Regions from separate parts of the Sphingopyxis sp. CCNWLW2 genome, predicted to be linked through region 3. Evidence: predicted binding sites of a transcription regulator. Region 3 holds the regulator's gene; each other region holds the start of a gene.
The links. The regulator LexA, encoded in region 3, represses DNA repair genes until DNA is damaged. The targets are predictions, from matches to a motif close to GTTCCNCNCTTGTTCT.
Positions count from the first base shown of each region.

Region 1: the regulator LexA is predicted to act here: its motif matches at 1,290-1,305, upstream of V8J55_RS09640 (ribonucleoside-diphosphate reductase subunit alpha).
Region 2: the regulator LexA is predicted to act here: its motif matches at 1,240-1,255, upstream of V8J55_RS11310 (ImuA family protein).
Region 4: the regulator LexA is predicted to act here: its motif matches at 892-907, upstream of radA (DNA repair protein RadA).

Region 1 covers NZ_JBAWKJ010000001.1:2,018,727-2,020,928, reverse strand. The annotation lists gene V8J55_RS09645 (EAL domain-containing protein) at 1-618, shown strand, start outside; gene V8J55_RS09640 (ribonucleoside-diphosphate reductase subunit alpha) at 1,346-2,202, shown strand, end outside.
Region 2 covers NZ_JBAWKJ010000002.1:31,159-33,360, forward strand. The annotation lists gene V8J55_RS11305 (DUF6504 family protein) at 1-556, opposite strand, end outside; gene V8J55_RS11310 (ImuA family protein) at 477-1,208, opposite strand; gene V8J55_RS11315 (HEPN domain-containing protein) at 1,380-2,202, shown strand, end outside.
Region 3 covers NZ_JBAWKJ010000002.1:449,214-451,415, reverse strand. The annotation lists gene V8J55_RS13280 (molybdopterin molybdotransferase MoeA) at 1-462, shown strand, start outside; gene lexA (transcriptional repressor LexA) at 528-1,208, shown strand; gene V8J55_RS13270 (ComEC/Rec2 family competence protein) at 1,162-2,202, opposite strand, start outside.
Region 4 covers NZ_JBAWKJ010000001.1:2,089,305-2,091,506, forward strand. The annotation lists gene fsa (fructose-6-phosphate aldolase) at 143-793, opposite strand; gene radA (DNA repair protein RadA) at 923-2,202, shown strand, end outside.

The DNA of each region.
Region 1 (2,202 bases), on a different contig from region 3:
ATCGTCCAGGCCGAAAAGAGCCAGGACATCTATCGCCTGACGCTGTTCGTGATGGACCAGGCGATCCGCTCGGCGGCGCAGCTGCGCGAACGCGGGCTTCCCATCAGCATGTCGGTCAACCTGTCGGCGAGCCTGCTCGACCATAGCGACCTCGTCGGCACGATCCGCGTGATGCTCACCGCGCATCATCTGCCGCCCGAGATTTTGACGATCGAGATCACCGAAACAGCGCAGATCGAAAACAGCCGCCAGGCGCGCCAGACGCTCGCTCAGCTCCGCCGGACGGGCATTCGTTTGTCGATCGACGATTATGGCACCGGCCAGTCAAACCTCGAATATCTAACCGAGATCGAGGCCGACGAAATCAAGATCGACAAGCGATTCGTGATGACGATGCGCGATTCGCAGCGGAACCTCGAAGTCGTCAAATCGACGATCGATCTCGCGCACCGTCTCGGCGCCGTCGCGGTCGCCGAAGGCATCGAAGACGCCGAAACCATGGCGCTTCTGGCGGGCCTCGGCTGCGATGTCGGCCAGGGCTATCATCTTGGAAAACCTCAACTGTTTTCCGAACTGACCGCGACTCTCACCGCCACTTCCCAGAACCGCACTGCATAACTGCCAAACTGGCGGCAATGTTTATAGTTAAGACTCGATTTACCTTAATAATTAAGGTATACGCGCTGTTAACTGTTCCGTCGTGGGCAGTGCGACAGGAGATTTGTCATGGGTTGGTTTTGGCGATTCCTGGGCGGCGGCGGCACCGATAGCGGTGGCGGTCAGGCCTGACCCGGATTAGAATTTAGGAATGGGGCTCCGGCATAGCCGGGGCCCTTTTCTTTTGCCCGAAGCCCACGAGGCGGTCCGCCGCAGGAGGATCGCTTGCCGATACAATGAACCGCACCACAACAGCGTCACCGGTGCCGTCTTTCGCACTTGCCTTCCCCACTCAAAAAAATCCGCTTTTCATCCCGCTTCTGCCAATCCGCGCGCTAACCCGCGGAAAGGCTGGCGCGGCGCCTCGCGCTCGTGCATCCGCCGCGACGAGACGAATCAAATTATCGACGAATTGAGTCCCCGATCTGTCATTTAGCGTCTTGCATCGCGGCGCCGACGTGGCACTATAGGTGGTGGGTCACACACGGGGGCACCCCAAGAAATAGTATTCGGCTGCAACTGGCGGATTTCCGTCGTCCATCCCATATGGACACGGGAAAACCCTCGCTGCGCCCAAAAAAAGTGCCCACGTGGACAGGTTTAGATGCTAAGACCGGGGCTTCGCCCTGAGTCGAACAAGACAGGAACAAAGCGCACCGCGTGCGCGTTCAAATCGGGGGCGAATAAGATGGATTTTCGGGAAACGGAACGGGTGGAGACGAGCGACGTGGCGACGATGGAACTGGCAAAGAATGACGCTCCGGCAGCGAGCGAATCGGTTGCCGATGCGGCGCCCGCGGCGAAGCTCAACGACAGCAGCGAGCCCAAGGTGCACGCGCGCCGATTCGAGATCGTCACCGACAAAAGCCGCGACGCGCTGCTCACCGACTTCGGCAAGGAAACGCTCGAGGATCGTTACCTGCTGCCCGGCGAATCATATCAGGATCTCTTCGCGCGCGTCGCGTCGGCCTATGCCGACGATCAGGATCACGCCCAGCGCCTCTACGACTATATCTCGAAGCTGTGGTTCATGCCCGCGACCCCCGTTCTCTCGAACGGCGGCACCGGCCGCGGCCTGCCCATCTCCTGCTATCTGAACTCGGTCGACGACAGCCTCGAGGGCATCGTCGGCACGTGGAACGAGAATGTCTGGCTCGCCAGCCGCGGCGGCGGCATCGGCACCTATTGGGGCGCGGTGCGCGGCATCGGCGAACCCGTCGGCCTCAACGGCAAGACCAGCGGCATCATTCCCTTCGTCCGCGTGATGGACTCGCTCACCCTCGCCATCTCGCAGGGCAGCCTTCGCCGCGGCTCGGCCGCCTGCTATCTCGACGTCTCGCACCCCGAGATCGAGGAATTCCTCGAGGTGCGTAAGCCGTCGGGCGACTTCAACCGCAAGGCGCTCAACCTCCACCACGGCGTGCTGATCACTGACGAGTTCATGGAGGCCGTCCGCGACGGCGCCGAATTCAACCTCCGCAGCCCGAAGGACAACAGCGTCCGCGGCACCGTCGACGCGCGCGGGCTGTTCCAGAAGCTCGTCGA
Region 2 (2,202 bases), 420 kb from region 3:
CCCGGATCGGCAGCAGCGCCATCGCCTTGCGGTGCGCGCCGGGCTCGATCGTCACCGGACGTCCGGCGGGGACATAACGGGCGACCGCATGCGCGCAGCCCGCGGTATCGGCGACCGCGATCTGGAGCGCGAGGCCGAAAGTGGCGGTGCGGCGGTGCAGATCCTTGAGCAGCGCGGCCTCGGTCGAGAAGCGCGCGGCGCAGCCGGTGATGTCGAGCCAGAGGCCGTCGGGCGGATCGGGCGCGACGACGGGCGAATAACGCGCACCCGCCCACAGCGCGAGGCGGCGCAGTCCTTCGAAATCGGCGTCGGGCTCGGCGTCGACGACATCGAGCTCGGGCGCGAAGGCGCGCGCCTTGGTGATCGTCATGCCGGGGCGGATGCCGAGCGCGCGGGCCTCCGCGTCGACCGCGGCGACGATCCGCCGGCCATGGTCGGGGATCGCGGTAACGAGCGGCCGGGCAGGGGCGGCGCCGTCAGGCCGCGGCTTGCCGGTCTTCCTGCGCAGCCGGTCGGTCGACCAGTGCGGCAGGAAGAGCGATACGACCCGTCGCATCGCAGCCCTCCAGTATCCAGAAATGCGGATTGCCGCCGCGCACCCGCTCGAGCGCGACGCGCCAGCGCGGGCGGCCGAGGCTCGGAATGCCGAGGTCCTCGCTCGGGCTCGCGGTGATCCGCCAGCGCGTCACCGCGGCGGTGCCTTCGGCGGCCTGTTCGGCCTTGCAGGAGCGGCGAAAGACGAAGGCCGGCACGCCCGAGGTCTCGGCGGCGAGCTGGAGGCGCTTCGATGCAACGCAAGAATATTTGCTCACCTCGCCGACGACGCCGGCGAGGCCGGGGTGCCGCAGGCATTCTTCCATCGCGAGCAGGACATTGGTGTTGCTGCCCGCCTCGACATGGATCACGCGGTCGGGGTGCAATCCCGCGAGATGCAGGGCAGGGGCGAACAGGTCGTGCCAGCGCAGGCACCAGAAAACGGGCCCTTCGGTTCGCGCGAGGATGCCGGCGAGGAAGATCGTCGCGCTCGCATCGTCGGCGAGGTCGGGGCTTCCGGCTATCTCGTGGAGCGCGCCCGTCGCGATTCCACCGCCCGGGAGCCGCGAATCGACCGACTCGACTCCGAACGGGAGGACGTCATGCCGCGCGCACACGCCTTCGATCCGCGCAATTTTGGCGCGAAGATCGGCGAGGACGGCAGGGTGACGCATGATGTCATAGGACTCGGCAAATAGTGGATTCGTTCCCTCTTTGTTCCTTCTCGGCTTGCCGAGTCAAGCGCGACGCCGCAAAGGGGTGGCCGATCATGGTGCGATCCGATCCGGAATGAATCGAGTTTGGCTTGCCAGAGTCTTGATTGTCGGCCAGATTCAGGGGCTGAAATGAAAATGGACATCGATCATCTTCCCGTGCGGCAGCAGGGCGAACTCCAGCGCATCAAGGATGTGCTGATGGAGGAGTTCGCGCGTTCGATCGAACGCGCGACCAAGGCTGAAAAGCGCAACGGCAAGATTCTCAAGATCATCCTGTTTGGCAGTTACGCGCGCAGCGACTGGGTCGACGAGCCCGAGAATGGCTATCAGTCGGATTTCGACCTGCTCGTCATCGTCAGCCACGAGGACCTGACCGATATCTCGGATCACTGGTACATCGCCGAGGACAAGATTCTTCGCGATCCCGAGGTCGGCCGGACGCTCAACATCATCGTCCACACGCTGGCCGACGTGAACAAGGCGCTGACCCGCGGCGAATATTTCTGGGTCGATATCCTACGCGACGGCATCTTGCTGTACGATTTGCCCAATCATCCGCTGGCGGTGCCGAAGCCGCTGACGCCCGCTGATGCCTACGAGATGGCGGCAGGCTACTTCGAGAAACAAAGCGCATCGGCCGCTAATTGGCTCAAACTCGCGCGCCTTGCGAGCGAAGAAGATGCCGATCAAGATTGGCGCAACAAGATCGCGTTCAATCTGCACCAAGCGGTTGAAACGATTTACGCGTGCTTCCTACTGACGACCACGTTCTATTTCCCGCGATCGCACAACATCAAATTCCTCCGCTCGCTGGCGGAAGACCGCGAGCCACAGCTGATCGAAGCTTGGCCCCGCGATAGCAAACTGGATCGGCGCCGTTTCGAGCTGCTGAAACGGGCGTATGTCGAGGCGCGATATTCCCCGAACTACGAGGTCACCGTGGAGGACCTCG
Region 3 (2,202 bases):
GTCACCGTCGGCGGCGCCTCGGTCGGCGATCACGACCATGTCCGCGGCGCGCTCGAAGACGCCGGCGGCCAGCTCGATTTCTGGAAAATCGCGATGCGTCCGGGCAAGCCGCTGATCGCCGGAACACTTGGCGACGCAATCCTGCTTGGCCTGCCCGGCAATCCGTCGTCCGCATATGTGACTGCGACACTGTTCCTTCTCCCGCTCGTCCGCCACCTCGCCGGCGCGCGCGATCCTTTTCCCGCCGTGCATCGTGCGCCGCTCGCCGCGGCGCTGGCTGAGGGCGGCACCCGCCGCGACTATCTCCGCGCGCGACTCGACGGGGGACGGCTGACTCCGCGCTTCGGACAGGAAAGCGGGCTCACGCTGCCGCTTGCATCGGCGAATGCCTTGCTGATCCGCGACATTGGCGCGCCGGCGCGCGTGGCAGGCGACATGGCGGACTATATCGTCATCGCTTGACAAGTTCCGCTTTGTTCCACTATCGTTCTCCCTATGTCCGGAACTGGCATCATGGAGAACGACCGATGTTGACCGCAAAGCAGCATGAGCTGCTCCACTTCATCCAGGAACGTCTCGACACGAGCGGCATCTCGCCATCGTTCGAGGAGATGAAGGAGGCGCTGGGCCTGAAGTCGAAATCCGGCATACATCGCCTGATAAGCGCTTTGGAAGAAAGGGGCTTTCTCCGCCGCCTGCCCAACCGCGCACGCGCGCTGGAGGTGCTCAAGGTGCCCGAGGCTGCGAAAGCTGCCGCGCCGGTACGTGAAAATGTCGTCCCGCTCCGCAAGGCACCCCCGGCACTCAAGCCGATCGCTGCCAACGACATCATCGAGGTTCCGCTACACGGCAAGATCGCCGCCGGTGTGCCGATCGAGGCGTTCGAGGATCACAACAACCTCGCTGTCCCCGCCGCGCTGCTCGGCTCGGGCGAACATTATGCGCTCGAAGTGTCGGGCGACTCGATGGTCGAAGCGGGCATTTTCGACGGCGATTATGCGCTGATCCAGAAAGCCAGCACCGCGCGCGAGGGCGATATCGTCGTCGCGCTGGTCGACGGGCAGGACGCGACGCTCAAATATTTCCGCCGCGAAGGGCAGATGATCCGCCTCGACCCGGCGAATGCCGCCTACGAACCGCAGCGCTACCCCGCCGAACGTGTCATCGTGCAGGGCCGCCTGTCGGGATTGCTTCGTCGTTACCACTGAGCTGCTGCGGCAAACGCCACGGATGTCCGTCGCCCGCTTTTAGCGCGGCGACGGCTTCGGGCGTTTCGCCGAGATAGAGCGCCAGTCCGCCGCTTGTCGCCAGGCTGTCCCGATCGATCGTCATCCAGCGCCCCACGCATTCGTGCGGTAGCCAGCGGTCGCTGATCACGACGTCGGCGGCGGCGCAGGCCGCCGCCATCTCGGGTCCCTCGATCCGGTCGCGGCCACGCGAGGCGAGGATGATGCGCAGCGCGGGTCCCTCACCCTGGCTCCAGCGGCAGAAATCGCGATTGCATTCGACGTGGTCGAGTTCGGCCAAGGCGGCGAACGGGGCGTCGACCCCGGCGGCCTCGGCCATGCTGTCGCGCACATAGTCGCCCGCCCCGTCGCGGAGCAGCGCATAGCCGCCGTCGGGCGAGGCGGCCGCGATATGGCGGCCGTCGCCGGTGACAAGCAGGTCGGGGCGCGGCTGGACAAGCAGCGCCGCCATGCCGATCGCCAGCGGCACCGCACCCGCGCGGCGCCATGGCGTCTTCCAAAGCAGCAACCAGAGTCCGCCGAATATCGCGAGGGCAAAGCCCCAGCCCGGAAAACTCGGCATCATGGCGACCGCACCCGGCGCATCGGCGACGCCGTGCGCCAGCCCGATCAGCGCGAGCAACGCTTGTTCGGTGATCCACCAGAAGGGCGCTCCGAGCCCGACGCTGTCGAACAACAAGGCGAGCGCCTCGGCGGGCATGATGACAAAGGTCGTCAGCGGTATCGCGACGACATTGGCGAGTGCACCGTACAGCCCCGCCTTGTGAAAATGAAACAAAGCGATCGGTGCCAGCGCGATCTCGACGGCCAATCCAGTGAGAAGCAACCCCACAACGCCGCGTCCCAAACGGATCACCACCGACTCGTCCCGCCGAGCAAGGAGGGCCTGCATCGGCCGACTTTCATGCAGCGCAATGATCGCGGTGACCGCTGCAAAGCTCAGCTGGAAGCTGGG
Region 4 (2,202 bases), on a different contig from region 3:
CGAATCTCTCCCTTTCGGGCGAGTATCGCGATGACTTAACGTTTACGTCAACTGCTAACCGTCACCTCAGCTAAAGCTGGGGTCGCTATCGGCCAAGCGCCAAGCCGCAACCGGCCCCAGCTTTCGCTGGGGCGACGATGCCTTAGATCGACTGGCCGGTCTTCGCCCAGTCGGCGAGGAAGCCTTCGATGCCCTTTTCGGTCAGGATGTGCTTGAACAGCCCCTTGATCACCGACGGCGGCGCGGTCATCACATCGGCGCCGATCTTGGCGGCTTCGAGCACATGGATGCCGTGGCGCACGCTCGCGACGAGGATCTCGGTCTCATAGCCGTAATTGTCGTAGATCAGCCGGATGTCGGAGATGAGCTGCATCCCGTCGAAGCCATTGTCGTCGTGACGGCCGACGAACGGCGAGACGAAGGTCGCGCCGGCCTTTGCGGCGAGCAAAGCCTGCGCGGCCGAGAAGCAGAGCGTGACATTGACCATCGTGCCGTCGCTGGTCAGCGCCTTGCACGTCTTGAGCCCGTCGATCGTCAGCGGCACCTTGATGCAGACGTTCGGCGCGATCTTGCGGAGGATCTCGGCCTCTTTCATCATCGTTGCATGGTCGAGCGCGACCACCTCGGCCGACACGGGGCCGGTGGTCAGCGCGCAGATTTCCTTCGTGACTTCCTTGAAGTCACGGCCCGACTTGGCGATCAGCGAGGGGTTGGTGGTCACGCCGTCGAGCAGGCCCGTCGCGGCGAGCTCCTGGATGTCGGCGATTTCGGCGGTGTCGGCGAAGAATTTCATGGCGCGGGGCTTTCCTGTGGGAAGGTGATTCGGGTTTGACGACGCCCTAGAGCAACGCGGGCAAAAACTGAACCGTCGGCTTCGATGAAAGCGCTGGCGTTCGTTCTTTGTTCCGATTATGCGAGCCGCATGGCCAAAGCGAAACGTCAATATGTCTGCCAGAATTGCGGCTCCGCCACCTATCGCTGGCAGGGGCAATGCGCCGATTGCGGCGAGTGGAACACGCTGGTCGAGGAGGCTGCCGAAACGGTGTTTTCGGCCAAGCACGACCTCAGCCGCGGCGGACGCACGCTCGCGCTCGAAACGCTCGATGCCGAGAGCAAAATGCCCGAGCGGATGCTGTGCGGTATCGCCGAATTCGATCGCGCATTGGGCGGCGGTTTCGTCGCGGGGTCGGCGACGCTGATCGGCGGCGATCCGGGGATCGGCAAGTCGACCTTGCTGCTGCAGGCGGCGGGACGGCTCGCGAAGGCGGGCAAGTCGGTCGTCTATATCAGCGGCGAGGAAGCCGCGGCGCAGGTGCGGCTGCGCGCACAGCGGCTGGGGCTGGGCGATGCGCCGGTGGCGCTCGCCAGCGCGACATCGGTGCGCGACATCCTTGCGACGCTCGACAAGCAGACCGCCGATTTTGTCGTGATCGATTCGATCCAGACGATGCACAGCGACCTGATCGACAGTGCCCCGGGGACGGTGAGCCAGGTGCGCGCGAGCGCGCAGGAACTGATCCGCTATGCCAAGGACAGCGACGCCGCGATCGTGCTCGTCGGGCATGTCACCAAGGACGGGACGATCGCGGGGCCGCGCGTGCTCGAACATATGGTCGACACGGTGCTGGCGTTCGAGGGCGAGCGCAGCCACCAATATCGTATCCTCCGCGCGGTGAAGAACCGCTTTGGCGGCACCGACGAGATCGGGGTGTTCGCGATGGGCGAGGAAGGGCTGGGCGAGGTCAGCAACCCGTCGAGCCTGTTCCTGACCGACCGCAGCCGCGATGTGCCGGGGTCTGTCGTCTTCCCCGCGCTCGAAGGAACGCGGCCGGTGCTCGTCGAGGTGCAGGCGCTGACCGTGCGGCTGGCGAGCGGGGCGACACCGCGCCGCGCCGTCGTCGGCTGGGACAGCGGGCGGCTTGCGATGGTGCTTGCGGTGCTGGAGGCGCGCTGCGGGCTCCAGATGGGCGCCGCCGAAGTCTATCTCAACATCGCGGGCGGCTATCGGCTCACCGATCCCGCCGCCGATCTCGCGGTCGCCGCGGCGCTGATCTCGGCGTTCAGCGAGCGGCCGGTGCCCGCCGACGCCATCGTATTCGGCGAGCTGTCGCTGTCGGGCGAGGTGCGGCAGGTTTCGCACGACGGCTTGCGCCTCCGCGAAGCGGCGAAGCTCGGTTTTTCGCGCGGCTGGGGGCCGACGGG